DNA from 4 places in the Rhizobium sp. PRIMUS64 genome. Region 1 is predicted to be linked to each of the others. Evidence: riboswitches for the same ligand, from Rfam matches in the RefSeq annotation. Region 1 holds a riboswitch; each other region holds the start of a gene.

Region 1 (7,506 bases):
GTCTTCATGAGCTCGAGCTGCACGGAAAACCGATCATGCAGAAGTTCCAGTGACGCGTCATGCGTATCGTCGGCGCCGCTGCAGACGGCGTCCTTCAGCACGATGACACGATAGGCGAGATCGATTGCGCCGAGCGTCGTGGCCAGCACGCATACATCCGTTTCACCACCCGTTATAATAAGGGTATCGACCCGCTCCGATTGAAGGATCGGATGCAGGCGGCCGTCAATCCAGGGGGAATAGGTGCGCTTGTCGAAGTGCCTTGCCGGTGGAACCAACGACGCCAGCGATGGGGCGAGATCGATGAATCCGCGCGGAAGATGCTCACCCGTCATCATCCACCATTTCTGGTAATAATCCCGCCATTTCCCCGGCATGTCGTCGGCATGCTCGGGTGGCAGGAAGCGGGTAAAGATCGTTCGCGACGAGTGCCGCCCGGCCAGCTCTTCGATCTGGGGAGAGATCCGTGCCATCCAGGGAACGTGCCACGGCGTGTCTTCGGCAAACATCCGCTGCATATCGACGCAAAGGTGCCGCCACTCCCCGACCTCGCCCATCACATCCTCCACTCGGTCTTCGGGCGTCAACCGCCGCGCGCGGCGAAAGTTCCTGGCGGAAGATCAAAAGCCTCTCAGGCGACAGCACTCTCAGCTGTCCGGAAACTATCAAGGTCGCGAAGAGGAACCGGTTTGGAGAAGAAGTAGCCTTGGAGGTCGGTGCAGCCGAGGGCAGCCAGAAAGTCGCGTTGATATTCGGTTTCGACCCCTTCAGCCGTCGTCGAGATACCGAGGTTGCGGCTAAGCGCGACGATGGCGCCAATGATGGCCGCCCCGTTGGCTTTCGTGCCGAGCTGTGAGACGAACGAACGATCAATCTTGATGCGGTCGATATCGAAGCGTAGCAGATGGCTGAGACATGAAAAGCCGGTTCCGAAATCATCGAGCGAAATCTGAACACCTTGGCTGCGCAGCGACTTCAGCACCGTATAGACGTCCGAGTTATCCTCGATGAGCGAGGACTCGGTGAGCTCGAGCTCGAGCCGGGACGGCGGCAGGCCGCTCTCCTGGAGCACGGCGAATACTTCCTCGGCAAAATTTGGTCTTCTCAACTGGGCGGGAGACACGTTGACCGCAACAAATGTGTTTTCAGGCCATTTGCAGGCGGCTCTACAGGCTTCGCGCAATACCCAGAAACCGAGAGCGTCGATGAGGCCGCCCTCCTCGGCGACAGGGATGAAGCTGGCAGGCGTCAATAGTCCGCGCTGACTGTGACGCCAACGCACGAGAGCCTCCGCGCCCGACGCCGAGTATCCGCCGCCCTCGGCGCGATGTACCGTTTGGTAGTAAACTTCGAGCGATCCGAAGTCCGGCTTGTTCGCAATCGGGTCGGATTGTGGACCGTCAGCGGATGAGGCCGTGCCTTTGGCCAAAACTTCCCGCAATTCGTTCTTGAGTATGTCGCGCGCATTCCTGCCGCCGTCCATGGACGGTGAATAGACGCGCCATTGGCCTCTGCCGCCCATCTTTGCTTCGTACAGCGCGACGTCGGCGTAGCGCATGATGTCATCGGCATTCCGTCCGGCGTCCGGCACGACGGTCACGCCGATCGAGCCGCCGACCCGTGCGACCGCCTCGCCCCTCAGAAGCGGGAAGGGCTTGCCAAGTTCGGCAACGATCGCGTCGCATATTACAGGCAAAACCTGATCATGATCTTTGATGTCCCGAAGAAGCAGGGCGAATTCGTCCCCTCCGAGCCGGGCAAGCGTGTCGCCCGGACGAAGCAGGGAGTGGATCCGCTCCGCAGCCATCCTGATGAGTTCATCGCCGGCGGCATGGCCGAACGTGTCGTTCACGGCCTTGAAGCGGTCGAGATCGAGAAGCGCGACTGCCGAGCGCTCGGCCGAATTCTTCGTCTCGGCCAGGCACTCGTCGAACCTCATCGCGAACAAAGCGCGGTTGGGAAGGCTCGTGAGCACGTCATGCAAGGCAAGCTGTCTTGCATGCAGCTCGCTTTTTCTCAACTCGCCGAGGCTGCTTCGCAGGCGCACCAGCAAAACCGAGAACAGGATCGCGATCACCAGGGCGGCAATCGAAAGCGCCGGCATCAATCGGCCGATCACTCTCGAGCCTGGAAGATCGGGCCGCCATACGATGAAGCCGATCGGTTCGCCATTTGCCGTGGCGTCGATCTGGAAGGCAACCTCGTTTTCGTCTGCATCGGCTGTGCGCGCGAAGCGCGCGCCGTTGAGGCCCTGTTGCCGGCTCAATTCGTCCAGCGCCGCACCATCGATAAACCGCACGACGATCAGGAATTGCCGCATCGTCTGCCGTTGCCCCTCTTCGGGATCGTTGATGGCGACGACGCCGACGATCGTCGGCCGACCTTCCAGCCGCATTAGATTGGCCAACGCAGTGTTGGAGCGTCCTGGGCTCGCATGGCGGCTTTCCATCGAGGACGGCGTTCTTTCGTTGGAAACCGCGCCTGGTCTCACCCCGAGGCGGGCATCCTGAAGCAGAGGCAAAAAGAGAGGCTTCATCCAGCGATAACGCTTTTCCGTTTGGGCGTCCGCCAGCATCAGCAGTTGAGCCTTCTCGTCGACGACAAAGGCCTGATCGTAGCCGAAGGCGGACATTGCGGTCTGGCTGATCGCACTCCCGGCGGCCGCTGTCAGAACGGCATCGAGGCTAGAGGAACCTCCGCTTGACCGGGCAGCCGGATAAACACGTGTGAGGTAGCCGTTGCCGAACTGGCCGATGACATGGGCGACTTGATCGACCTGTTCCCGCAGGCGGGCATTCACAAGCTGGCGCTGTCGATCAAGGGCGGCAGCATCGCTTTCGGTCCCTGCCCAGAGCGCCGAGAGTACAACAAGTCCGATCGCTCCAAGCCCGCTGACGGCAATCAGAAACAGAATTCTTCCCGAAGCAATCCAGGATTGCTGAAACGTCTTGGAGCTGGAAGGAAGAACGATCTGCAAGCCTAGACCCCTGAACACCACGACACGGGCGCATTGGCAGACGCTAACAAAGAAGCGTTCACGTAGAATTAAAGGCTGCGGCGCACTATGGGGCGAGATCGACTATGCCCCGAGGAGCTCCCGACGATGTTGCGCATATCCATTCAGACTATATTGCGCGGAGCGCTGATGGCGGGCGGGATGGGTATTTTTTTGGCCGCGACCTCGCCGCTTGAGGTGGCTGCGCAAGATCGCATGCCAATGAGAATTGCCGTCGAAGGTGCATTTCCGCCCTTCAACTATCTCGATGCAAATAACAAACTTCAGGGCTTCGACATCGATATTGCCAATGCGCTGTGCGAGGTTGGCAAGTTCGAATGCCAATTTATCATCGAGAAGTGGGACGACATTATCCCCGATCTCGTTGCCGACAAATACGACGCGATCATCTCATCCATGTCGATGAGCCTTGAGCGGCGTCAAAAGGTTGCCTTCACTGAAAAATACTACAACAGCCCGTCTGTGTTCATCGCCCGGAAGGATTCGTCGATCAGCGATGTCAGCCCCGCCGCCCTCAACGATAAAATTCTTGGGGTGACATCGTCGACAGCGCAGGAATCCTATGCCAACCATCTTTATCCGGAAATGAAAAAGAAGGTGTTTCGGTCTTCGCCCGAATTGTACAAGGGTCTGGCGGACGGGAGCGTCGACATTATCCTCGAGGATAAACTCGCCATCTACGACTGGATTGCCAACACCAAGGCAGGAAGCTGCTGCGAGTTCAAAGGACCGGATCTGGTCGACATCACATACTTCGGTGAGGGTGCCGGCATCGCGCTGCGCCTCGATGACAAGGAGCGTCTTGCGCGCCTGAACGAAGCGTTGAAGAGCATCAAGGCGGACGGGACCTACGACATGATCAACGCAAAATATTTCCCGTTCAGCATCCAGTAGTTCGTCAATCAAATCGTTGTGCGATGCAGAATGGCCGGCTTTCCGCCGGCCATTCCTATCAGGTAAAGTCCTCAGTCGTAGTCGCTAGAGCATTTCCGTTTTTCTTCGAATCACGGAAATGCTCTATCCCTTTGTTTTCTCGCAATTCCGGACGCAAAACCGCTACGCGCTTTTGCTGGAATTGCTCTAGGCGGCTTTCGCGACCTCTCCGTGCGGATCGAGGACATATTTCGTCGCCGCTCCCTGGTCGAAGCTCTCATATCCATTGGCGGCATCGTCGAGCGGAATGACCTTGGCGTTGACGATATCGGCAATTGGCAGCCGGTCGTGGAGGATCGCCTGCATGAGCTGACGATTATATTTGATCACCGGAGTCTGGCCGGTGTGGAAGGACTGCGCCTTGGCCCATCCGAGGCCGAAGCGGAGCGACAGATTGCCGTGTTTGGCGGCGTTGTCGACGGCGCCCGGATCCTCGGTAACGTAGAGGCCGGGAATGCCGATCGAACCCGCGGCACGGGTAATCTCCATCATCTGATTGAGCACGATCGCCGGCTGTTCGCCGCCCGAGTGGCCGCGTGCCTCGAAGCCGACCGCATCGATGGCGCTGTCCACCTCATTGGTGCCGACGACCTGCGCGATCATGTCGCCGAGACGGTCGCTCTTCGACAGGTCGATCGGTTCGAAACCGACCTTCGCCGCATGCGCCAGACGATCCTTGTTGAAATCACCGATCATCACGACAGCAGCGCCGAGAATGCGAGCCGAAGCCGCAGCCGCAAGGCCGACAGGGCCGGCACCGGCGACATAGACGGTCGAGCCGACCCCAACACCTGCACGCACTGCGCCATGGAAGCCGGTGGGCAGAATGTCGGAGAGCATGGTGAGATCACGGATCTTCGCCATTGCCCTATCCCGATCGGGGATTTTCAGCAGGTTGAAATCTGCGTAGGGAATGGTGACATAGCGCGCCTGTCCGCCGATCCAGCCACCCATGTCGACATAGCCATAGGCACCGCCGGCGCGGGCCGGGTTTACCGTCAGGCAGACGCCGGTATCCTGGGATTTGCAGCAGCGGCAGCGGCCGCAGGCGACATTGAACGGCACCGAGACGATATCGCCGATATCGAGCATTTCGACGTCGACGCCTTTCTCGATGATCTCGCCGGTGATTTCATGACCGAGGACCAGGCCCGGCATCGCCGTCGTGCGGCCGCGGACCATATGCTGGTCGGAGCCGCAGATGTTGGTCGATATCACCTTCAGAATGACGCCGTGTTCGATGCGGCGGCCATCGGGCGCTTCCAGCTTCGGGTCGTCGATGTCGCGAACTTCGACCTTGCCCGGCCGGAGATAGACGACGCCTCTATTTTTGCTCATGAATTCCTCCCACTTGTTTGAATGCCTCGATCTGCAACCGATGCAGTCGATGGCAACCTTCCCTCCGGCCTGCCTCCTCTGCAGCCCGGTCCACAACACAAGATACCGCCGCATCGGGCGATATTCGATTTGCAAAAGGGACAGATTGGATGGAGAAGAGGAGTGAACGCCATGGTTTTCGCCTGTCGTTCCGCTCGTGATCATCTGCCGCAATCCGTCGATTTGCTATGCCAAGAGCTGGTTTCCGGCTCCAGAATCTCCTTTCGATCCATCTCGATATCTTTCCGGATGTCTATCCGGCGATTTCCTTGAGGATTTCAGTTCTTCTACCGCTGCGGGGCAGCGCCGGCGTCAGGCCAGCGTCCCAATGGTCCATTTCGCCAGTTTGCGAGATAGCGCCTTGAACACCACAAGCAAACCATGCCTGACGTAAAACAGCGATCAAGAAAACGACATGGGCGCAACTCAAAGACGACAGTCGGCAAAGTCGCAACAGCGCTGCGTAGCGGAAATAATTGATCCCGCGAATACGGCGGTTTTCCGGATCGTCCGGGAAGATTTGATCGCCGCCTAAAGGCTTTAGGCGCGATGCGGTCGCCGGCTGCGGCTGACGTCGATTGCAGTGTGCCAGAATACGGCGCCGAGGATGATCGCGCCGCCGAAAAAGGTGGCAACGGGCGGCTCTTCGGAAAACAGCAGCCAGACCCAGAGGGGCGTGAGCACGATTTCCATCGTGCCGATCAGCGCCGCTTCCGCCGGCGGCATTCGTTTCGCCCCGGCAAGGAAGAGCACCAGCGCCAGGGAGAAATTGGTCGCGCCGAAGGCGGCAAGGACGATCCAGTTGTGCAAGTCGAGCGAGCCGACCGAACCGAACGGCGCGAAGAGTGCGAGTGTCAGGAAAGCGCTGACCACGGTCGGCGGCAGGCTTGGCACGTCGGGACTGATGCGCGGAATGATGATGACGAGCGCGAAGGACGCGGTCATGCCGAGCGCCAGCAGGTCACCCCAACCGGTGCCGCCGCCGATCGACGAGGCGACGATGACCGCAACGCCGAAGAGCGAGATGCCGCCGGCAATCAGCGTCCGCCTGGAGACCCTCTCTCTGAGGATGACCCAGCCGAGCAACGCTGCGATAAAGGGCGCGGTCGCATAGATCATCGTCACATTGGCGACGGTGGTCATGTAAAGCGCCCCGATGAAGCATATCTGACTGAAGGTCTGGCATGCGATCATGGCAAGACCGGACGGATGGAAGACGGATCGCCATTGCTGCCGCGAGATGCCCCCTTCGAGGAAAAGGCAGGGGATCAGCAGAAACAGGCCGCCGAACAACGACCGCCAGGCGATCGCCGTCCATACGTCGGTCGTCAGGAGCCGCGAATAGACGCCGCTCGCGCTCCAGGCAAGCGTCGCGGCAATGATGAGAAGCACACCCTTCTCGTGCTCGCTGCCTGCGAGGCGTCTGGCCGGATTTTCAATGGTCACGCAGATATTCTCAAAGAAGGAAGTCGAACGCCGTTCTTTTCTGCGCCAAGAATTGACATCAGACAAACGAATAGTAGAGATAGCTACCATCGATTTTTTCTATGGCTATTCCTATGCACGAGCCGATTGAGAGCGACCTGCTCAGAACCTTCCTGGTCGTTGCCGAGACCTCCAATTTCTCCGCGGCTGCCCAGCGCATCGGGCGGACGCAGTCGGCGGTGAGCACTCAGATCAAGCGGCTTGAGCAGACGATCGGCGAAACCCTGTTCGAGCGGGGCGCCCGCGGCGTGCTGCTGACGCGCCAGGGCATACAGCTCGTCCCCTATGCCCGCAGGATAATCGACCTCCTGAACGAGGCCGCCGCGACGATCCGCAGCAAACCGCTGGACGGACCGGTGCGCATCGGAATTCCGGAGGAATACAGCCAGACGGTGCTGCCGGCAGCCCTTGCGGCTTTCGCCGTACGCCACCCGGCCGTCGAGGTCACCGTGTCCTGCGACTACACAGTTCGCAACTTGGCCGCCCTCGAGCGGGATGAGCTCGATCTGGCCGTCGTTTTCGACTGGAGCGATGAGACGAAAGGCGAGGTCATCTGCATCGATCCCACAGTCTGGGTCACATCGATGGTCCACAGGCTGCACGACATCGATCCCCTGCCGATAGCGACCTATCGCAACTCCACCTGGTCGCGCGATTTTGCGCTCCGGTCACTGGAACAGATCGGCCGCAACTAT
Region 2 (7,506 bases), on a different contig from region 1:
GTCGAGAGCGTCGATGACCTCCCTGAGGACGGCGGCTTCGGCGCGCTCCATCTCGAACATATCGTGGATCGTCACGGCACGGCGGATATGCGGGCCGAGCAGCCCGACGATGTCGAAGACGCGTCGTTCGTTCGGTTCGTATTGCACCGAAATGTTGATCGTCCCGACACGGGTCGGGCGCTTCAGTACGGCCATGTCGATCGAGTTTAGAACCCCATACCTGGCATGAAAGTTCTGGTATAGCGCACCGCTCTTCCAGACGGCTTCGCCATCGGGTCCATAGAGGGAAAACATCCGTTCCAGCGTATCCGGCTGATCGATCTCCATTCGGTGAAGAAGGTGGAAGAACGGGACGTCCTTCGCATGCGCGACGAGGGTGCGGATGGCCTCTCCGTCGTCGCAGGCGATCTGGGCCAGACGTGCGGAACGCGTGGTCGTGTCGAAGACGGCAAGCGTGGTTAGAAAACCATTGACCTGGCCATTGATCAGACGAAGAGCGTTTGGCCAGGCATCCTCCCGGGCCACGCAATCATAAATAGCGCCAATAATTTCCGACAGCTGCTGTTCCATGATCACAATCCTGCATCAGCCCGGCCAGCGCGGTCAATTGTCGCCGGCCATGGCGCCTTCATTTCCGGGATTTGCGGAAGATTTCATCCCCCACGCGGGAGATGTTTCATCGCGCGGATTTTTTACAACGCAATGCCGGCCGGAATCCAATCGGCTTGGACAACCAGAAATTGGAGGGCAATCTTCATGAAAGTGACAAAAGCGCTAATCGCGGCGCTTCTCATTATGGCAGTTCTTCCGGCTGCAGCGCTCGGCGGCGGCGGCCTGCCGGAACTGGTTCGGGAGGCCAATGCGCGCCTCCGGGACGTCAACCAGGCCGTCAAGGAAGGCTATTCGCCGATCCCATGCACCAGCGGCATAGATGGAGGTGCGATGGGTATCCACTATGTCAGTGCCGACCTCATCAAGGATGAGGCCATTGATCTCTCCAAGCCGGAGGCTGTGATGTACGAGCCTGACGAACACGGCAAGATGAAACTCGTCGCTGTCGAATACATCACGACAAAAGGTCCCGCCAATCTCGGCGGCCAGCTGTTCAGTTTCACGAACGCACCGAACCGCTACGGCCTTCCGGCTTTCTACGAGCTGCACGTCTGGGCATGGAAGAACAATCCGAAGGGACCGTTCGCCGACATGAACCCGGACGTCAGCTGCCGGCATGCGCACGGTTGATGAAGCGCTGCGTCACTCAAAACATCATGGAAGGATAAAACAATGCCGCAATTCGTTGTCGAACGAAACATTCCAGGTCTCGGGGACATGGACAAGGAAACCCTGCGAGAGATCTCGGCGAAATCCAACGCCGTCGTGGCCTCCCTCGGCGAACCCTATACCTGGATCACCAGCTATGTGACCGGGGACAAGATGTACTGCGTTCATGAGGCCGAGAGCGCCGATGCGGTCTATCGGCACGCGGAAAAGGGTGGCTTTCCGGCGGACCGCGTGACGGAGATCACCACGCTCATCGGCCCTCATTCGGCCGCGCGTTAAGACCGCGTTCGATAGGGCGCGCCAACCACGCTCTGTCGCTTTTCAATCCACGCATAACCCTTTCACCAAACCGATCTCGATTCCGAGGTCTGCGCTGGGCGCGGGAGCCGGCCGGCGGACGAGGCGCCGACCGGCTCGCAGGGCGCACCGATCTTTGTGATCGGCGCACGATTCCATGGGGACGATCATGAACGAGAAGCTCTTGTCAGGCGGGTTCGAACTGCGACTGCGCAAAGCGGTGCTGCTGCTGTTTTCTCCGGCTCGTAGCCTCATGCTGTGGCGACGACGGCGATCGGTGGAAAATCGGCTTGGGGCGTTGTCGGACCACATGCTGAAGGACATTGCGGTGTCGAGAGGCGAGATCCCGTTCGTCGCCTCGCGGGACGGAGACTGGAACAGATTCCGCTAACCGAGCAGCCCTTTACATATCGAAGTGAAGCCGAACGGTTGAGGAAAAGCGCCGGCGCTCCTTGTTGTCATCATTGGATTCCCTATCACTTCCATTCGCCCAGGAGTGGTATAGCGACGTGAAGCAGGCTAAGGAATGAGATGCGTGATATCGCTCTTTCAGCGCGTATCTGCGGTTCGTGTTGCCGGGCTTTGGTGGCGAAAACGGTCATTCCCGGTTCCCGGTCCCATGCGGAGGTTCGAAAATTAACGATCATATTCAGTGGCTTATAGAGCAGGGACTCACCAGCGAGCATATTGGCGATCTCGTCGCCGGCCTGTGCGACCGGCTGATCGCAGATGGCATTCCGATCTGGCGGGCCAGCATTACCATGCCATCCCTTCATCCCATGTATCGCGGCGTCTCGGCCAATTTCGTGCGGGGCGGTGCAACCGTTCTCGAAAATGCAGCGCATGGCAGCGTAGAAGAGCGCAACTTCGAGAAAACACCGATATTTTACCTGCTGAACCGCGGCGAGAGAACAGGGCGCTGGATATTGGCCAGGGGTGAGGGGCTTGACTATCCGCAGCTCGCGGAATTTGCGCTTGCCGGCGGCACGGACCATCTGGTCAGCCTTTGCGAATTTCCGAAGGAGGTCGCGTTGCGCGGGCTTGGTTTCTCCCTGACCAGCGATGCGCCGGGCGGATTTTCCGATGATCAGCTGGCGATCGTCAAAGCGCTTGTCCCGGCGCTGGGTCTGGCGGCTTACCGTGTGGCGGCATCGAAAACCGCCACCGACATCCTCGCGGTCTATACCGGCGCCAGGACGAGCGCGCGCATTCTGGCCGGGGAGACCCAGAGGGGAACCGGCGGCTCCATCAATGCGGCGATCCTGATTGCGGACCTCAGAAATTTCACGGCCTTGACCGAGGTCTATCAACCCAGCGAGATCGTCGGGTTTCTGAACGAACATTTCGAGCTGATCGACCGGCATGTCGAGGAAAATTCCGGCGAGATCCTCAAGTTCATGGGCGACAGCGTGCTTGCGATCTTTCCGACCGACGCCGAGGATCCGCAGAAGGCCTGCATGGCCGCGCTGGCTTCTACGAAGAATCTGCTGAAAGCAAACGAGGCGCTGAACCGTGAGCGGACGAAAAACGGCGGCCCCGATATCGGCGTCGATGTCGTCCTGCATCTCGGCGAGGTTTTCTACGGGAACGTCGGCGCCCGTGGCAGGCTCGATTTCACGGTGATCGGCAGGGCCGTCAACGAGGCCTCGCGGCTCGAAAAGCTCTGCGGCACGCTTGAACAACACCTGCTGATGTCGGAGAGCTTCGCGGCCACCTGCGCCGTGGCCTGCGAGTATCTAGGATCGTTCGAGCTGCGCGGTGTTTCGAAGCGGGCCGACGTGTTCAAGCTCGCCGACGCCGTATCCTGAAGCGTCGATCCGATCGGCGCGACGACGCTCAGATCTCGCCTGAGACCTCGCGGCGGCGGCGGTCGAGTTCTTCGCTGTAGCGGCGCAGCGTATAGCTTTCGCTGAGCTGGCCGATCACCTTGCGTTCGATCAGGTTGTTGACGACGGCGAGTGCTTCGCTTTCGCTCTTGTCGAAGATCGCCGCCGCTTGCCTGGCATTCATCTGCGGCTGCAGGAAATCGTTGCGGTAGTGGATGAAATCGGCAAGCGTCTTGCCCTCGTCCTGGGCGTCGGTCGGGTTGGCGTAGATCTCCGGCACCAGCACGAGGCCCGCATATTTGTCGCTCTCCTCGACGAGGATGACGCGCTGGGTCGAGCCGATCGGGAAGGCCTGCTTGAATTCCTCCAGAGAGATGCCCGCCCTTGCCGTCTTGACATCGGCGCGCATCAGCTTGTCGACCGTCAGATTGCGGATCCAGCCGACATCATGGGCGCTGCGGATGCTTTCGCCGCGAAGATGAAAGCGCCATGTGGCGAAGGAGTAACCGAAGGTCGAGCGGACGACGAGCGAGGAGGTGATGACGGCGGCGAGCACCAGTGCCGTAATCGGGAAATCGCCGGTGATTTCGAGCGCCAGGAACGTCATGGTCAGCGGCCCGCCGATGACGGCGACGGCGAGCGAACTCATGCCGACCACGGCATAGATGACGGGCGTCAGCGTCGCATCGGCGAAATAGGGGCCGCAATAGGCGAAGAGCTTGCCGAGCAGGGCGCCCATGAACAGCGAGGCGAAGAACAGCCCACCCCTGAAGCCGGAGCCGATCGAGATCGCCGAGGCGAAGGATTTCAAGAGGAAGAGGCCGATCAGCGTCGGGATCGCCACCTCACGGGAAAGGTTGAGATGCAAGGCGCCGTGGCCGGCCGAGAGCACCTGCGGTGAGATCATCGCCAACAGCCCGACGATGATGCCGCCGAGTGCCGGGCGGAAGGGTGGGGCGATCGAGCTCTTGCGCGCCAGCTCTTCGACAAAGGCGACGCCCTGCATGATCAGGATGCCGACACCGGCGCAGAAAGCACCGAGCAGCAGTGCCGGGATATAATCGGCTGGCACGACCGAGCCGAAGCTGCCGATATCGATGGTGAAATCGCTGCCGGCAAGCAGCCTTGCGATCAGGGTGGAGACAAGGGCGGAGACGACGACAGGCGTCAGCGACACGATCGTATAGGTGCCGATGATCAGCTCGAAGGCATAGAAAGCGCCGGTCAGCGGCGCGTTGAAGGCGGCGGCGATGGCGCCCGCCGCGCCGCAGCCAACGAGGGTGCGCAGGTCCGAGCGGCGAAGCTGCAGCTTCAGGCCGAATTTGGAGGCGAGGCCGGCGGCAAGCTGGGTATAGCCGGCCTCCAGGCCGACGGAGGCGCCGAAACCGTTGGAGATCAGGTTCTGCACGGCAACGATGATGCTGTCGGTCAAGGACAGGCGGCCGCCATGCAGCGCATTGGCCTCGATCGGGTCGACCATCGGCTTCTTGCGTCGTTTCGCCAGCACTAGGAGCAACAGGCCGAGCAGGGCGCCGCCAATGACGGGGGCAGTGAGCAGCAGCATCTTGTTCTCGATCTCGGACGAGCTCAGCCGCTCGCTGTCTGATATGCCGAAGACCAGCTGATGCAGCTCGTTGGAGACGTAACTCATGCCGGTGACGGCGAGACCCGAGATGATGCCGACGACGGCGCCCGCCAGCGACAGACCGACCTCGCTACGGCGGGTCAGCGCCCGCAGGCGTCCCGGATCGAAGAAAACACGCAGCGCACGAAAACGGCGCCGATCCAATTTCATAAGCATGGCTAGACAACTAGGCGGGGAGAGGCCCGGTCAAGGGCGGAGATGGTCGCGCAGTCCGCTTGCGACGCAATTGCGGCGAAAAGCCGGCGGCTGGGACAAATTTTTATGACGTAAGTCTCTGATAAATGACGATATTTTAGGTAGAGTAAGTCGTGTTGGCGGAGTTGCTTCCTCTGGCCGGCCATTGCCCGGTCGCCAAGGCCGGTTGACTTCACCTCTGAGCTTGCCTAACCATCCCTCAACGGATGGTCGCCCGACCATCCCGACATAACGGATGGTTCCGGATCGGTGTTACGCCCTTCCGGATGAAAAGGGAATGTGACGCGGCGGACCCAAGCCGGGCGCCTTCATCACAGCCGACCCCGCGACTGTAGAGCGGTCAGGGTCTTCCATCCGGCGTTAAGCCCTTTCTGCCGGCAGCCTGCAATCGTGCAGGCGGGCGGGACGGGCGGCATGCCGGAAAAGCCACTGGATATGCATGGTGATCAACCGGGGTCGGACGCCTCTCAAGTCTACGAATCGTCCACCTTTTCACTGATGCAGCCGGGAAGGCGAGGATGATCCGCTGGCACGATCAGGGCGACCGGTTTCCGGTCTGCCCCGATCGCGGCCGATAACCGCGAGCCAGGAGACCTGCCATGCGTGCCGGGCGCGAAGCCCACACCTGGGCACTATGCCCGTTGCCAGCACGGAGGTTGTCTTGGCTGAACGATTGAATTCAGCGCAGCCTGGTGCGGCGCGATTTGGCGGGGCCTTACAGCCGCCGGCGTCTTCCGTAGCGGCTTGCGCGGCATCTATTCAGAAGGCAACGCCGGCATGACGGCTGCCCCCTCCAACACTGTCTTCATCCTCGGCGGCGCGCGCTCCGGCAAGTCCAGGTTCGCCGAATCCCTCGTCACCGCGACCGATCTGGATCGCCACTACCTTGCCACCGGGCGGGCCTGGGACGAGGAGATGCAGGCGCGCATAACGCAACACAAGGCCGATCGCGGTCCGTCCTGGACGACGCATGAGGAGCCGCTCGATCTTGTCGGCAAGCTTACCGACATCGATGGCGAAGGGCGCATCGTGCTGATCGATTGCCTGACGCTCTGGGTCACCAATCTGATGATCGAGGAGCGTGAGATGGCGGTGGAATTTGCCGCACTTGCCGATTTCCTGCCCGCCGCGAAGGCGCGGCTCGTTTTCGTTTCCAACGAGGTCGGTCTCGGCATCGTGCCGGATAATCGCATGGCGCGGGATTTTCGCGATCATGCCGGCCGGCTGCACCAATCGATCGCGGCGAAGGCCGCCGAAGTCTATTTCATCGCGGCAGGCCTGCCGCTGAAAATGAAGGGTTAAGTCCATGAACCAGCAGAAGATTCCCGCAACCGTCATCACCGGCTTCCTCGGTGCCGGCAAAACGACGATGATCCGCAACCTGCTGACCAATGCCGGCGGCAAGAAGATTGCGCTGATTATCAACGAATTCGGCGATCTCGGCGTCGACGGCGACGTGCTGAAGGGCTGCGGTGCGGAGAATTGCACTGAGGACGACATTATCGAGCTCACCAATGGCTGCATCTGCTGCACGGTCGCGGACGACTTCATCCCGACGATGACGAAGCTGCTCGAACGCGAACAGCGGCCCGACCATATCGTCATCGAAACCTCGGGCCTTGCTTTGCCGCAGCCGCTGGTCGCCGCCTTCAACTGGCCCGACATTCGCACCCAGGTGACCGTCGACGGTGTCATCACGGTGGTCGATAGTGCTGCCGTTGCCGCCGGCCGTTTCGCCGACGACCATGATGCCGTCGATGCGCGCCGTGCCGAGGATGAATCGCTCGATCACGAAAGCCCGATCGAGGAGCTGTTCGAGGACCAGCTCACCTGCGCCGACCTCATCGTGCTCAACAAGACCGACTTGATCGACGCCGCGGGCCTTATCAGGGTGCGCGACGAGGTCGCCTCCCGCACGGTGCGCAAGCCCGTGATGATCGAGGCGAGAAATGGCGAGGTGTCAGCCGGCATCTTGCTCGGCCTTGGCATCGGCACGGAGGACGATGTCGCCAATCGCAAGTCGCATCACGAGCTGGAGCATGAGGATGGCGCGCCGCACGATCACGACGAATTCGACAGCTTTGTCGTCGATCTCGGAGCCATTGCCGATCCCGCCGGTTTCGTCGAAGCGCTGAAGGACATCATATCAGCCCATGACGTGCTGCGTCTCAAGGGTTTCGTCGACGTTTCAGGCAAGCCGATGCGTTTGCAGCTCCAGGCCGTCGGCAGCCGCATCGACCATTATTTCGACCGCGCCTGGGC
Region 3 (7,506 bases), on a different contig from region 1:
CCCGGATATCGTCTCCGGTCAGCTTCCATCGCTCGCCGTCCGGCCGATGCGGAACGGTCGCCTGGTCGAGCGTCTGTTTCAACGACGCGCTGCTCCACAGTTCGCCTGTCAACAGATCATTGGCACGGCCGAGCGACACCAGCCGCGCCGTGAAACTGTCCAGTGCACGAGGGATGTCTTCAGCATCGCGGAAGGTGCGGTACGCAAAAGCCTGCACCATCGCCAGATTGTTCTTAACGCGATGGTTGAGCTCATGAACGATAAGTTCCAGCTGTTGCTGCTTGCGTCGCCGCTCGGTGATATCGGTCGCGGCCCCAAACCATTCGACGATAGCGCCGCCGTCATTCAAAACTGGAACCGCTCGTGACAGCACCCAGCCGGTACTGCCGTCGGCCCGCCGGACGCGATGCTCACATTCGAAAACACCCTTGCTTGTGATGGCCTCGTCGATCACCGCCTGGATCGCGGGAATGTCCTCGGGAAACAGATAGGCCTCCTGCCACGCGACAGTTGGATTGGCCGTGTCTGCGAGAACATTGCGACCGTCGAGCTGCTGCATCTCCTTCCAGTCGGCGCTCATACGGTAGACGATGTCGGTCGTCGCAGTCGTGAACGCCCTGAACCTCTCTTCGCTCTCGCGCAGCCGACGCTGGGCAAGGACGCTTTTCGTGGTTTCGACGACGATCGCGATGACGCCGGCGGGTTTTCCGCTTTCGTCGAGGACGGGCGAATAGTCGAGGTTCATCCAGGCAGGAGCCGGACTGCCGTGGCGCAACAACGTCAACTCCTGATTCTCGTAGGCGAGTGTTTTCCCTGACAGTCCGACCTTCATCACATTGTCATTAAAGTCGGCAATTTCGCTCCAGCCCTCGCGGACCTTCGAACCGAGAAGATCCGGATGACGGCTGCCTGCGAACACGGAGTAGGCGTCGTTATAGATCATCACGCCGTCTTCGCCCCAGAGAAGAACGATTGGCACGGGTGAAAGCAAGAGCATATTGGTGGCCGTCTTCAGACTTTGCGGCCAGAGGTCGAGAGGACCGAGCGGCGTTTTGCTCCAGTCGCGGGTCTGGATCAGCCGGCCAATTTCTCCGCCACCGACAGGAAAGCGAGCTGTAAGTGGCTGAGGGGATTCGGAATCCAAGGCTCGCTCCAAATTTTGATGGTGTTTCTAATTAGCGCATCCCTTGATTTTTTCCACCCATGGATGTCGTGGCTTCTCCCTACCAACCTCTCTTGAGCATCGGCGCTTATTGAGCCGATCACCCTCTACGCCCGCGCCATCGCCCGCCAGGCGGCCGGCGGGGTGGAGAAGGCGCGGGAGAAGGCGCGGTTGAAGGCGGCTTCGGTGGCATAGCCGGCCTCGTAAGCTATCGCAGCGATCGGCTGGCTTGTGGTGGCGAGCGCCACGCTTGCGAGGTAGAGCCGCCAGTCCCTGATATAGCGGATCGGCGAGGTCGAGAGCACCGTCTGGAAGCGATCGGCGAGGGCGCTGCGCGAGAGGCCGGAGGCCGCCGCCAGTTGCTCCAGCGACCAGTCGCGTTTGGGATCGTCATGAATGAGGGAGAGGCAGCGCGAGAGCGCGGGGTCGCCGAGCGCTGCCAGCCAGCCGACGGAACGCGACTCGGCCATCATGATCTGATGGCGCAGGATCTCGATGAAGATGATTTCGGTCAGCCGCGGCAGCATCGAGACGCCGCCGGCGCGCGGCCTGTCGACCTCCTCGACCATCTGGCGGATGGTGGCGCGCAGCCAGTCGCCGTCATTGGCGGCCCGCGTTCTGACATGGATGAGCCTGGGCAGCGCCTGACGCAGCGGGGCAAAGCTCAGCCCGTCCCATTGCAGATAGCCGCAGAGCAGCCGCACGCCTTGCACCGCCTCGCCGTAGCGCAGCACGGGAATCTCACGCCACGGCTTTTGCGGCAGGTCGCGGGTCGGCAGCACCAGCTTGCCGTCTCCTCCCGCGCCGAGCTGATGGCCGGTGGCGAAGGGAAAGACCAGCACGTCGCCCGCCTCGAGATCGGTCTCTTCACCTTCCGTCTTGAGCCAGCAGTGGCCCTCCACAACGATGTGAAACGGCATCGTGCCCGAAGCCTTCGCCGAAAGGCTCGCCAAGGCCGGCGTGGCATCGGTCTGCCAGTCGCCCGTCGGCATGAAGCAGAACTGCAGTGATCCCGACAGGCGGATCGTCGACAGCAGCGCCGACAGCACGTCGTCACGCGCGACACCCGCAGCGCCTGGATTTTCGGACAAGGCTTCACGCATTCCGGCCAAATACGCGCCCCGCGCACCCTCCTATCATCAGCTCGTTCAAACCGGGTGAACGCTGTTCACCCTGACAAACGGGAGAATACTATGCAAACCCAAAGCGACAAACTGGTCGTGCTCGTCACCAAAGGCATCGAATCCGAACTTTCCTCCGTCGCCTTCACCATTGCCAATGGCGGCATCACCGCCGGGCTGAAGGTCTCGGTGTTCCTCACCAGCACCGGGATCGACCTGGTGCGCAAGGGCGGCCAGCGCATGACGCATGTGCCGCCGCTCGATCCGCTGTCGAGCCTGATCGAGAATTTCCAGCAGCGCGGCGGCACGATCTGGGCTTGCCCGCCCTGTGTGACCTCGCGCGGTTATACGCAGGAAGACTTGCTCGACGGCGTCGTCATCGTCGGTGCCAGCGCCATGCATGCCGAGATCAAGGAAGGTGCTGCGACGCTGTCGTTTTGACGATACTCGGCCGGGATGGGCGGGAGTTTGGGCGGCGTCTCCCGCCGGTTTCTTCAGGCTTTGCGGATCGGCGACAGGTGCTGAGAAATACCAAGCGCCTATTCTTGCATTCGGCAATATACTTGTGAGATTGTATCGATATACGTGCGATAATGCCTGGTGCGGGCAGCGCGGGGGCTTCGATGACATCCGTGAGGGTCAATGAGCTGATATCGGTGGCGGGGCAGCCCGACGCCGCAGGTTTTGCCGCCTTCGCGGCTGATGGCTTTGCCGCCATCATCAATGCCCGGCCGGATGGCGAGGAGCCGGGGCAGCCGGGCAATACCTCGGAAAAGGCTTCCGCCGCCGCCGCCGGGCTCGCCTATAGCTTCGTGCCGGTGAAGGGGACCGAGATCACCGAGGCCGACATCCGTGCCTTCCAGGCAGCGATGGCCGAGGCCAAGGGACCGGTCGTCGCCCATTGCAAGAGCGGCACGCGGGCGTTGACGCTCTACGCGCTGGGCGAGGTGCTCGACGGGCGGATGAAGCCCGGGGATGTCGAGGCCTTCGGTCAAAACCTCGGCTTCGATCTTGCCGGCGCGCGCCGCTTTCTGGAAAAGCGGGCAGGGCAGGCGGCTCATGTGAAGGCCTTCTTCGAGCCTCGCACCTGCAGTGTGCAATATGTCGTTTCCGATCCGGCGACGAAACGCTGCGCCATCATCGACCCGGTGCTCGATTTCGACGAGATGTCGGGGGCGACGGGAACGGCCAATGCCGACGCCATCCTCGCTCACATCGAAAGTGAAGGGCTGACGGTCGAGTGGATCCTCGACACGCATCCGCATGCCGATCACTTCTCCGCCGCGGATTATCTGCATGAGAAGACCGGCGCACCGACGGCGATCGGCGCCCATGTCACCGAAGTGCAGATGCTCTGGAAGGAGATCTACAACTGGCCGGCGCTTAAAACCGACGGCTCGCAATGGGACCGGCTGTTTGCCGATGGCGACACGTTCGAGATCGGCGCGCTCAAGGCCCGCGTGATGTTTTCGCCCGGGCACACACTCGCCTCAGTGACCTATGTGATCGGCGACGCCGCCTTCGTGCACGACACGGTGTTCACGCCGGATTCCGGCACAGCGCGAACCGATTTTCCGGGCGGCAGCGCTAGCTCCCTCTGGCACTCGATCCAGGCCATCCTATTGCTGCCCGAGGAGACCCGGCTCTTTTCCGGCCACGACTACCAGCCCGGCGGCCGCCACCCGCGCTGGGAAAGCACGGTGACCGCCCAGAAAAGCGCCAATCCTCATATCGCAGGCATCGACGAGGCTGGCTTCGTTGCGCTGCGCCAGGCGCGCGACCGCACGCTGCCGAAGCCGAAGCTGATGTTGCATGCGCTGCAGGTCAATATCCGCGGCGGGCGGTTGCCCGAGCCGGAGGAGAACGGCCGGCGGTATTTGAAGATACCGCTGGATGCGTTGTAGGGGCGGAGTGAATAGAACGGCGACGGCGTCTGGACGATTGCGCCGCCGGACAAAGGGCTGAGTATCAGGAACGACCTTTGCCATCGAGCAATTCTGATACTGGAAGCGGCAGGTCTGGATGTGCACGACATAAATCGAGCAGATCTTCTCTTGCATCAGGGTAATCCTGAAGCGCTGCGCGACGGTACCATTTGAAAGCCTCTGTCAGATTGATCTCGCAGCCCACGCCGTGCTCTTTCATTTGGGCTAGCCTGTATTGCGCACCGGCATGATCCTGGTTTGCGGCCTGGCCGTACCATCTTACGGCGTCTGTTGGATCGATATCGCAACCGTCGCCGTCCTCTCTCATCAAGCCCAATAAATACTGTGCGTCGGCATGGCCTTGACTGGCGGCTCTATCAAGCCACTCGACGCCTTCCGGCGCGCTCTGTGCAACGCCGTCCCCCATGAGATACAGGCCAGCCAGGAGGAATTGCGCATCGACATGACCTTGTTCGCCCGCTTTCCGAAGCCATCTCGCGCCTTCGGCTTTATCCCCGGTGACACCTTCACCTCGTGCGGTCATATGGCCTAATTCAAATTGTGCTTGTGCATCGCCTTGCTCGGCTGCTTGGCGAATTGCGTCTATCCTGGCTGCGGCGAGATCGGTGCTATCCGGATTGCTCATTGCTACATCAGACCTCGTTGAAATCGGTGGCGCCAAAGCTATGTCGGGGGCCCGCCTTCCGCAATCCGTCGTGACGCACGCCGACTGATGACCCGACGCCAGCGCCGCAGACGATAGCTTTTGCGCGAGGGTGCTGGCGAGTTTTGCTTCGAGGTCTCGCAATTTGCCGCGGTGGGCCGGCACGATCCTCCGCAATAATCATTGACGTTAGGCAGGTCTGCGACGTAACTGGGTTCGACGGTTCCCTGAAGATGACTCCAAGGGGATTAATAGGGAACACGGTGAGGACGACCCAGTAGGGACCGAGACCGTGGCTGCCCCCGCAACTGTAAGCGGATTGTCGATCATCTCAGGAGTGGCCAGCGACTGGCCATCTCTGAAGGGCCTATGGCCCTGCCACTGCGGATATCGCGGGAAGGCGGATGTAACGACGGATATCCGCAAGCCAGGAGACCTGCCGTCAATCACGATCCAATCAACCGGGCGGGGATGCCCGGACAAGGAACAGATATGATTGACCTGCTGAACCTTCGCCGAATTCCGGCATGCATCCGTCTCGATTGGGCCTCCTGCGGCTAGGGCACGCCTAAGCGTGCTTTCGGTCCGCGCACATGCGCGGAACGGCCGTGATTTTTTCCTTCATCGAGGTTTTCCATGCGCCAGATTCTCGCCGCCATGACATATGCCTTCGGGCTTGCCGGCCTTGCGGCACCAAGCCTTGCCGCGACGCACTACCCCCTGACCGTCAGTAATTGCGGCCAGCAGGTGACTTTTCAGAAGGCGCCCGCCAGGATCGTTTCGATCGGCCAGGGTATGACCGAAATTCTTTTCTCGCTCGGCCTTGCCGACAAGATCGCCGGGACGGCCGTCTGGGTCGGTCCAGTCCTGCCGCAATATGCCGAGGCCAACAGCAAGATAAAGCGGCTTGCCGACAACGATCCGAGCTTCGAATCCGTCGTCGGGCAGGAGCCCGACCTAGTGGCGGCCGAGTTCGAATGGCATGTCGGCGCGCAGGGCTCCGTCGGCAAGCGGGAACAGTTCAAGGATCTCGGGATCAATACCTATCTCGCGCCGGCCGATTGCATCGCCAAGGTCAACACAGATGGCGGCGACGGCGTGCGTGGGGAATTGTTCACGATGGACCTGATCTACCGGGAAATCGCCGAGCTCTCGGAGATTTTCGACGTGAAGGACCGCGGCGATGCGCTGATTTCGGCGCTGAAGAAGCGCGAGGCGGATGCTGTCGCGTCGATATCGGGCGCATCGGGCAAGAACCTGCCCGTCGTCTTCTGGTTCTCCAGCAAAGAGGTCAGCGGCGACGCCTTCATCGCCGGCAAGAACAGCGCGCCCGCCTATATCCTGAAGACGATCGGTGCGAAGAACGTCGTCACCACGGAAGAGGAATGGCCGCTGGTGGGTTGGGAAACCATCACCCAGGCGAACCCTGCCGTCATCGTGCTCGCGACCATGGACCGCCGCCGTTATGCGGCTGACGATCCTAAGGTCAAGGTCGATTTTCTTGAGAGCGACCCTGTGACCAAGGAGCTCGACGCGGTCAAAAACAAGCACTTCGTGATGATGGACGCGCAGTCGATGAACCCGACGATCCGCACGATCGATGGCATCGAGACATTGGCGAACGGCATCAAGTCCTTCGGCCTGGCGCAGTGAAGGCAATGTCGGTCAGGCAACAGGGATGGTGGGCGCTTGCCGCGCTCACCATTGCCGCACTTCTCCTGCTCGGGCTGATGATCAGCCTTGCCGTTTCCATCGGCGAGATCGCAATTCCCGTTGCGACCACGGCGGAGGCGGTCTCGAACCGGCTGTTCGGAACGAATTTCGAGATCAGCCGCATCCACCAGGGCATCGTCTGGGATTATCGTCTGAGCCGCGCGCTCGTCGCGGCCAGCGCCGGCGCATCGCTCTCGCTCTCCGGTGCGATCCTGCAGGCGCTGCTGCGCAATCCGCTGGCCGAACCCTATGTGCTCGGCATCTCCGCCGGCGCCTCGACGGGCGCCGTCTGCGTGATGATCCTCGGCTTCGGCTACGGTATTCTCGGCCTCTCGAGCGGCGCCTTCATCGGTGCGGTGATCGCCTTTCTGCTGGTCGGCTTCCTGGCAACGGGTGCGGGAGGAAGCGGCGAGCGCATCATCCTTTGCGGCGTCGCCGGTTCGCAGCTCTTCAATGCGCTGACCTCCTACATCGTGACGACATCGGCGAATGCCGAGCAGGCGCGCGGCATCCTGTTCTGGCTTTTGGGTTCGCTCAGTGGCGTGCGCTGGCCCGATGTCTATCTGTCGGTGCCGATCGCGCTTGCCGGCTTCATCATCTGCATGGCCCATGTGCGGGCGCTGGACGCCTTCGCTTTCGGCACGGATGCTGCCGCCTCGCTCGGCATTGCCGTACGCCGCGTCCAAATCGTGCTGTTCGGCATGACGGCGGCGATGACGGCAAGCGTCGTTAGCATGGTGGGTTCGATCGGCTTCGTTGGCCTCGTCATCCCTCACGCCGCCCGCTTCCTCGTCGGGCCGGGGCATGGGCGGCTGCTGCCGGCAACAGCGCTCGGCGGTGCGATTTACATGGTCGGCGCCGATATTGTTTCGCGCGTCATCATTCCGCAGCAAATCCTGCCGATCGGCGTCGTCACCGCGC
Region 4 (7,506 bases), on a different contig from region 1:
CAGAAATCCGATCTCGTCGCCATTTTCCCTGTAGGTGACGGGAGAGACCAGATCGCCTTTCTGCAACGCACTAATTCGTTCGCTGATCACCCTGATGGGCCGGCCGACCAGGCTGCGCATGGCGAGAAGGAAGGCAACGACGGCCATGGCGGTGATCGCGGACTGCGTGAGCAGCGAAATGAGAACTTTCTGCCTGACTTCGGAAGCGATTTTTTCGACAGACCAGTTCGTGACGATGTAGCCGGTGGCCTTGCCTGCCTTATCCAGCGGAAGCGGCGCGATGATCGTGACCACGCCGGCGGAGGTTCCGCTATCATCGACAGTCGTCTTTTCCGGTTTCGCGCTGAGACGCTTCGCCAGATCGGCGGGTGCAGGCAAACCGTTGATGCCGTCGCGTGTCCACGTATCGACGGAGGCCGGTTCCGCGTTGAATGCGGCAAACTGTACAAGATCGAGCGAGGGGTCGTCGCGGTAGAGCGAATAAGCCTCGCGAACGGCGTTCGCCTTCCCCCATTTCACGCCGCCGGCGGCCAGAGATGCAAACTGCTCCGCATCCTTGGACCAGTTCGCCTTGGCGCCATCGATCAACGCCCGGGTTTCGTACATCCAGGTATAGGTGGCGAAAGCGGAAATGCCGCAGAGGTTTACGGCAACGATAATCGCCGCCAGCTTGGCTGTCAGAGGCATCGTTTTCAAAAATTGGAACATTCCGCGGCGGCCTAGAATTGCGGCTCAGTCGGACATGTTCCCGACTGGCGTATCAATACGGGCATCGACGCTGACGGTCGCATCACGAGCGCTCATGCCCATGTCCAGATAGCAACCCAAAACGCGCAAACGCAGTGTGTATTTGATGTGTGAATAAATCATAAAGTAGAAAGGAATGCTGAGCACACGCGTGCCATTCGCGCCTGCTGCCGCCGGCGCGGAGCCTTGCGAACCGGTGGGTGCAGGAATGCTTCCGTGGCGTCAGGGAGATCAGCTATTTTCAGCCACGGCCTCTTCGGGTTCGGCGTGCCGGCGCTTGCGGCCGCGCGCCGTCAGTTCAGCGCCGGCATCTTGGGGCAGGCGCAGGAAGGTGATGCAGGCCAGCGCCGAAATCGCCGAGACGCTGAAGAAGGCGATGTGGAAATCCGAGACCAGCAGCCTGCCGTCGTGGAAGCTGCTGGAAATTTCGAGGATGCCGCCGGCGATCGCCACACCCATCGCCATGGAGATACGCTGGGCAACGGCATTGATTGCGGTTGCCTGGCTGCTGTCGGCATCATCGACGTCGCCGAAGGCCATGGCGTTGACGCCCGAGAAAGCCATGGAGCGGAACAGGCCGCCGATCAGCAGGCAGGCCATGATCAGGAACAGTGGCGTTTCGGCGGTGAAAAGGCCGTTGATGCCGAGGAAGATCGCCGCCAGCAAGGTGGTGAGGGAGATCACTGTGCGGAAGCCGAAGGCGTTGAAGGTGCGCGAGGCGGCGAATTTCGAACCCATGGAGCCGAGCGCGCTGACGAAGGTGACCGAGCCCGATTGCAGCGGTGTCAGGCCGAAGCCGAGCTGGAGCATCAGCGGCATCAGGAAAGGCAGGGCGCCAAGTCCCATGCGGAAATTCGAGGCGCCGAGGATCGCCGCCCGAAACATCGGGTAACGAAACATCTTCGGATCGAGAAGCGGATAAGGCACGCGGCGGGCATGCAGGAGGTAGAGGAGGCCGGCAAGGATGCCGATCGCAACCGTGACATAACCGTAGATAACGGGCACGGCCGGCAGGCTGATCACCGACAGGCCGAAGACGAAGCCGGAGAAGCCTAGGCCGCAAAGGAAGAAGCCGGGGAAGTCCATCGGCCGCAGAGTGCGCGGCTCGACCGCCGGCAGGAAACGGGTGACGAGGATGATGCCGAGCACGCCGATCGGGACGTTGATCCAGAAGATCCAGTGCCAGGTGAGGTAGGTTGTGAGGAAGCCGCCGATCGGCGGACCCATGATCGGACCGATCAACGCTGGAATGGTGAGCCAGGCCATGGCATCGACGAGTTCGTGACGCGGCGTTCCCCGGACCAGCAGCAGGCGGCTGACCGGCGTCATCATCGAGCCGCCGGCGCCCTGGATCAGGCGTGAGATCACGAAGGCCGTGATCGAATTGGAAAAGGCGCAGGCGATCGAGCCGATCATGAAAACGAAGATCGCCATGCGGAAGATGTTGCGCGCGCCGAAACGATCGGACATCCAGCCGCTGATCGGGATGAAGATCGCCAGCGCCACGAGATAGCTGGTAACGGCGAGCTTCAGCGCGATCGGCGAGGTGCCGATATCGGCTGCGATCGCCGGTAGGCTGGTGGCGATCACGGTCGAATCCATCTGTTCCATGAACAGGGCGACCGCAAGGATCATGGGCGTGAGGCGGGGCACGGGCAACCAAAGTGCAAAGAGAAAAAGTGCGGCGCCATGGGCGTCGGTCAGGATGGGTTTGTTTCTAAGGCAGCGATGCGCCTCTGTCCATGAAGTCGATGTCGCATGCAACGTGTCGGCGGTATGAGGGCCGGCTTGCCGCCGCCGCGCTTTCCTGAAATAGATGCGCCGTCAGGTGCCCGCCGTCCAGGCGGGAGAATCGGGAATCCGGTGCAAAGCCGGAACGTGCCCAACGCTGTAAGGCCGACGCTTGCCGCTTCATCACGCCACTGGCTTCTCGCCGGGAAGGCTGCGGCAGGCGGATGACGCCGAGTCAGAAGACCGGCCTGGCTAGATAGACCGATCCGCGCGGACGGCGGGGCGGTTGCGTTGTTGGGGATTTGACGATGCGACCCTTTGATGAGGATGCCCTTTCGGCGGCGTCCGGTTTTTCCTTGGCCGAACGCGAGGCCGTCTATCATGCGATCATGACGCGGCGCGACGTTCGCAGCGAGTTCCTGCCCGATCCCTTGCCGGATGACCTTGTGCAGCGGCTGCTGACGGCTGCCCATCATGCACCCTCCGTCGGCTTTATGCAGCCGTGGAATTTCATTCTGGTGAAAAGCGCAACCGTGCGGGCGCGCGTCCGGGATGCTTTTGCGAGGGCCAACGAGGAGGCGGCGCTGATGTTCGAAGGTGAACGACGGCAGGCCTACCGCTCGCTCAAGCTCGAAGGCATTGTCGAGGCGCCGCTCGGCATATGCGTGACCTGCGATCCTACCCGCAGCGGCAGCGTCGTGCTGGGGCGCACGCACAATCCCAGGATGGATAGCTATTCCACAGTTTGCGCCATCCAGAATCTCTGGCTTGCGGCGCGGGCGGAAGGGGTCGGGATCGGCTGGGTCAGCATCTTTCATGAAGGCGAGCTGAAGAGCATTCTCGGCATACCCCAGCATATCGAGGTGGTCGCCTGGCTCTGTGCCGGTTTCGTCGACCGGCTCTATGACGAGCCGGAACTGTCCGTCAAAGGCTGGCGGCAGCGGCTGCCGCTCGAGGAACTCGTCTTCCATGATGGATGGGGACTGAACACCTAGAGGTCGTCTTCTTCGGCACCGACAAAGGCGAGGTCACGATTCGCGACATCAAGATGCAACAGAACTTCGCTCGCAGCATGTCGCTCGCAGACGCGATGAACCCCGACAATCTGCTCTGCTACGAAATGAACGGAGCGACCCTGCCTGCCCCCAACGGTTTCCCGCTGCGGCTGATAACTCTGGGCTGGTACGGGATTGCCAACGTCAAGTGGCTGAAGGGCATCGAGGTTCGCGACACCCGCTTCATGAGCCTGCTGATGGGCCGCGACTATGTCACCATCCGGGAGGAAGAGCACAAAGGCGAGACTGTGCGGGCCGAGACCTCGGTCGGCCGGGCCTTGCTGAAATCCGCGCCCGCCAAGGTCACGCGCAACGACTCGGGTCACCGGGTCGTCGGCGCAGCCTGGGGTGCACCGATCGACCGGGTCGAACTGAAAATTGATCAAGGGCCCTGGATGCCGGCAGTCATCGATCACAGCGAGGAGGCCGAATACGCCTGGAAGATTTGGTCACTGGATTGGCCAAATCCCTCGCCTGGAGAACACACGGTGACCTCGCGCGCGATCAGTACCGCAGGGCAAATTCAACCGGCGATGGACGATCCCTTGATCGCCAAAAAGCACACATACTGGGAAAGCAATGGCCAGGTGACGCGCCGCATCCGCATCGTTTGAGAAACGTTGCTGCCTCGCACGTCGGCTGCTGAGTGAACGGAACGTTCCACCGAGAACCCTTCGCTTAGGATTGCGACATTTCGGGAGAAAGGCGCTAGCGGCCCTTCCGCTAGTCTGCCCCGTCTTTTTTTGCCCGCTCGATGAATTTCCCGGCGACTGCTTTGCCAAGTGCGGCACCGGCCCGGTTGTCCATTTCATAGTGGATGCCGGCCCAGATGCGGGAATCGCCCGCTTCCTTGCCGACCGTTCGGATGAACTCCGCCTGGTCGGGGAACAGATAGGCAAGCACCTCGCATCGGGCAGTCGACAACGTGGAGTGATTCGACGGATAACTGGGATGGGCCGGCACTGCGAACAGGGGAGTGATGCTCGGGTCAAGCATGTTGGGCCGCAGGTACCAATAAGCGTATTTCCCGTCGTTGCTTGCAATGTAGGCGTCGTAGTAGACCGTTGCGAGCATCGCGTAAGCCCGTGCGGCGCGCGGCGGGTTCGAATCCGTCTTGTCCTCGAACATCCACTTGCTGGCATAGTCATACCAGTCTGTGAACAGGCCGGATGGACTTTGCCAGTAGAACGCCTTGTAGCTGTTGGGGAATTTTCGCTCAAACTGGCGGACTGCATCCGTCTCGGCCTTCACGGCCGCAGACTTGCAGTCGGGCGGAGTCGGTGGCCTGAATTCATCGGCTGTCTCGAGCAGGATCGGCTTCCAGTTTGGCATGGTTGCATTGGCGGGTTTGTCTCCGACCCACATGCACGGCCCGGTCGGCACGGTGCCGGTCCAGACGGCATCGGAGCCGTCGGCCTTTGCCCGCGCAATCACTTGCTCTGCCACGCGTCGCCCCAGTTCCAGGCCGGCGGATGAATCGCTTGGGAACTGGACACCGGCAAGGACACGCGACTGTGCGGCTTCTTCGGCCATCGCCTGGAACGACGACGCCTCGTCGGGAAAGAAATAGGCAAGAACGGTCGCGGCGGCGGCGGCGGCGGCCGCGTGTTCGGATGGATAAGCGGGACTCCGAGGCGTAGGCAGCGCAGTCGGCAGTGTCGTATCCACCTCGCTCGGGCGGGGGCGATTGTAGAAGTATTTCGACTCCCAAGCCGCGATGGTGGCGTCGTAGACCGCCATCGTCAAATAGGTGTAGACGCGATGCGCGTTGGGGATCGTCTGGTTTGCGAGAAGACGGTTGTTGACCAGGTCGATCCATCGATAGCCGGGCGAACCGGCGTCCCAGAATGTGATCTTGGCGGCGACCTGCGCATCGTTCTTTGCGACAAGTTCGCGAACCTGCTCCAACTCGGTTGCGGAAGTATCCGGTGGGGGCGGGACTCGGAAGTCTTTGCCCGACGTGATTACCCACGTCTTCCACATTCCAGCGTTTGGCTCTATCTGATCCGATTGGGCGAAAGCGAAGTTCCCTGACAAAAGGATTAGCGCGCAGGCCCTGCTAAAGCCGCTAAGCATTTTCGACCCCCATAGTTGATCCCCGGCCCAAAGACGGAAGGTTTTCTGTTTTGACGGCCGTCCCATTTTCTATTTTAGCCCGCTCTAATTATACCGCGAAGCGCTGCCAAGTGAAAGGATCAATGAGAGCAGGATCAAGGAGGCCGCTCTAGCCAAGATCGATCCGTATAATGGACAATCGCCTGGCCGGTTCAGGGCTGGCGACAAGCTATTGGCGTTTTTAGACAAACTCTGATCCCTGCCGGAGCTAGGGACATCGCGGTGAGGGCCGCGACGTCCATGCCGACCCCACCAATTATCGAGGAACTTTCAGTAGGCAGGAAAGCGCCAATTGCAGTCATCGGCCTCAGGTCGATGACTGTCTTAGAGGATAGCTTTTCCGTTTATGCAGGTAACGACATTGCCGCCAACCCAAATATCTTCAGATTCGAGCTGGACATGTACCCGCCCTGACCTGCCCAAGACCGTCCCTTGCGCAGCGATGTATGAAGGCGGCGCGAGATTTGCGGAAATGAGCCATTTTGCCAAACCCGCATTTAGGCTACCAGTGACTGGGTCTTCGTAACCAGCGGCGGTGAAGGCGCGGACCTCGAAATCCACACCATCGACGTCCCCCAAACATGGTGCAATCAGGCCTACCCTTAGTCCGGAAATACTCTGGTAGTTCGGACGGACACGTAGGACATCGTCTCTGCTTTTCAGGAGCAAGGCCATCCAACCGGGACCGTTGTCTACCCAACTCGCATCGACTATCATCTCAGGTGACAGACTTAGACCGCTCATAACTCGTTTCATTAGATCGTTATCGATATGTCCAGTCTTGATCAAATCTGGAGCCAGAAATGAGAGGATATCGCCGTCTCTTCTGATCCGGATCAAACCCGCCTGACATTCCTGGATGACAACTGGCTGCTTTGGCTTTCCGCCCAAGGTCAGCCATGCGTGGCAGCTACCCAAAGTCGGGTGTCCGGCAAAGGGTAGCTCCTGATGCGGCGTGAAAATTCTGACGCGATAATCAGCATCCGGGACCGTCGGCTTTAGGAGGAAGGTCGTCTCGCTTAGATTGGTCCAGTTGGCAAACTTGGCCATCGTTGATGTATCAAGATCGTCCGCATCCACTACCACCGCAAGTGGATTTCCACCCATTCGCTCCGAGGAAAAAACATCAACCTGTTGAAACGATAGCTCTTTAAGATTGCTGTTCATAGCATCTCCTACTGTTCGAATAGCGTGCGCCAATGTCTATACACAAGGGGGCTGCAGAATGCCTTTCGGAGTAACGGATGCAGACAAAGATTTCCGCTTCGGGCATACCCGGTCTTCCAAAGCGTTCAAATTATGCCGAGCTTTTAATCCTTGATTACCGGAAATCTCGGGCTTTAGGGAATGGGCTCGGCATAGTTTCGGACTCGGGATAAATTCCTGACCTTCATATCGATACGCTGAAGGCGAAATCCCGGAATTTCCAATAGATATTCGGCTATCGGTGGCTCACTCGGAGGATAACGGCCCAATGAACATGATCGACTTGAAGGAACGGATCATCGTGATCACAGGCGGTGCGCGCGGCATCGGCTACGCTATCGCAGAGCGCGTCATCCAGTCCGGTGGCAAGGTGGCCATCTGGGACCTGAACGAAAACATGGCGAAGGACAGCGCTTCCGCTCTCGGATCTGGCACGGTCGCTTTCGGCGTCAACGTCGCAGATCCCGTATCAGTGAAAAATGCGGCGGCGGCGACCGAGGAGATTTTTGGCCGTATCGACGGCCTCGTCAATTCCGCCGGGATTACCGGTCCGGTCAAGCCCACGATCGAATACGATTTCGGTGAATGGAAAGACGTCGTCGATGTCTGCCTCACGGGAACCTTCAATTGTTGCCGGCACGTCGTTCCGGTC

The links. Region 1 has a riboswitch for cobalamin ahead of fdhA (formaldehyde dehydrogenase, glutathione-independent). Riboswitches for the same ligand answer to the same signal wherever they lie in the genome.
Region 2: another riboswitch for cobalamin. It lies ahead of cobU (bifunctional adenosylcobinamide kinase/adenosylcobinamide-phosphate guanylyltransferase); the one in region 1 lies ahead of fdhA (formaldehyde dehydrogenase, glutathione-independent).
Region 3: another riboswitch for cobalamin. It lies ahead of MOV76_RS20310 (ABC transporter substrate-binding protein); the one in region 1 lies ahead of fdhA (formaldehyde dehydrogenase, glutathione-independent).
Region 4: another riboswitch for cobalamin. It lies ahead of bluB (5,6-dimethylbenzimidazole synthase); the one in region 1 lies ahead of fdhA (formaldehyde dehydrogenase, glutathione-independent).

The regions. Positions count from the first base shown of each region.
Region 1 is NZ_JALBGX010000006.1:53,906-61,411, forward strand. Features, by position in the region: gene MOV76_RS04410 (cysteine hydrolase family protein) at 1-557, opposite strand, end outside; gene MOV76_RS04415 (EAL domain-containing protein) at 632-2,998, opposite strand; gene MOV76_RS04420 (transporter substrate-binding domain-containing protein) at 3,104-3,910, shown strand; gene fdhA (formaldehyde dehydrogenase, glutathione-independent) at 4,097-5,287, opposite strand; cobalamin riboswitch at 5,504-5,705, opposite strand; gene MOV76_RS04430 (DMT family transporter) at 5,867-6,772, opposite strand; gene MOV76_RS04435 (LysR substrate-binding domain-containing protein) at 6,886-7,506, shown strand, end outside.
Region 2 is NZ_JALBGX010000132.1:1,291-8,796, forward strand. Features, by position in the region: gene MOV76_RS32195 (helix-turn-helix transcriptional regulator) at 1-570, opposite strand, end outside; gene MOV76_RS32200 (hypothetical protein) at 757-1,242, shown strand; gene MOV76_RS32205 (DUF4242 domain-containing protein) at 1,285-1,560, shown strand; gene MOV76_RS32210 (DUF1127 domain-containing protein) at 1,748-1,969, shown strand; gene MOV76_RS32215 (adenylate/guanylate cyclase domain-containing protein) at 2,340-3,386, shown strand; gene MOV76_RS32220 (chloride channel protein) at 3,415-5,205, opposite strand; cobalamin riboswitch at 5,464-5,861, shown strand; gene cobU (bifunctional adenosylcobinamide kinase/adenosylcobinamide-phosphate guanylyltransferase) at 6,022-6,546, shown strand; gene cobW (cobalamin biosynthesis protein CobW) at 6,551-7,506, shown strand, end outside.
Region 3 is NZ_JALBGX010000051.1:17,797-25,302, forward strand. Features, by position in the region: gene MOV76_RS20285 (sensor histidine kinase) at 1-1,144, opposite strand, end outside; gene MOV76_RS20290 (AraC family transcriptional regulator) at 1,270-2,265, opposite strand; gene MOV76_RS20295 (DsrE family protein) at 2,356-2,724, shown strand; gene blh (bifunctional sulfur transferase/dioxygenase Blh) at 2,907-4,187, shown strand; gene MOV76_RS20305 (tetratricopeptide repeat protein) at 4,252-4,854, opposite strand; cobalamin riboswitch at 5,076-5,331, shown strand; gene MOV76_RS20310 (ABC transporter substrate-binding protein) at 5,509-6,525, shown strand; gene MOV76_RS20315 (iron ABC transporter permease) at 6,531-7,506, shown strand, end outside.
Region 4 is NZ_JALBGX010000025.1:49,687-57,192, forward strand. Features, by position in the region: gene MOV76_RS13100 (methyl-accepting chemotaxis protein) at 1-708, opposite strand, end outside; gene MOV76_RS13105 (MFS transporter) at 979-2,382, opposite strand; cobalamin riboswitch at 2,557-2,745, shown strand; gene bluB (5,6-dimethylbenzimidazole synthase) at 2,787-3,473, shown strand; partial or broken gene MOV76_RS13115 (molybdopterin-dependent oxidoreductase) at 3,470-4,147, shown strand; gene MOV76_RS13120 (phosphatase PAP2 family protein) at 4,257-5,441, opposite strand; gene MOV76_RS13125 (PhzF family phenazine biosynthesis protein) at 5,973-6,815, opposite strand; gene MOV76_RS13130 (SDR family NAD(P)-dependent oxidoreductase) at 7,123-7,506, shown strand, end outside.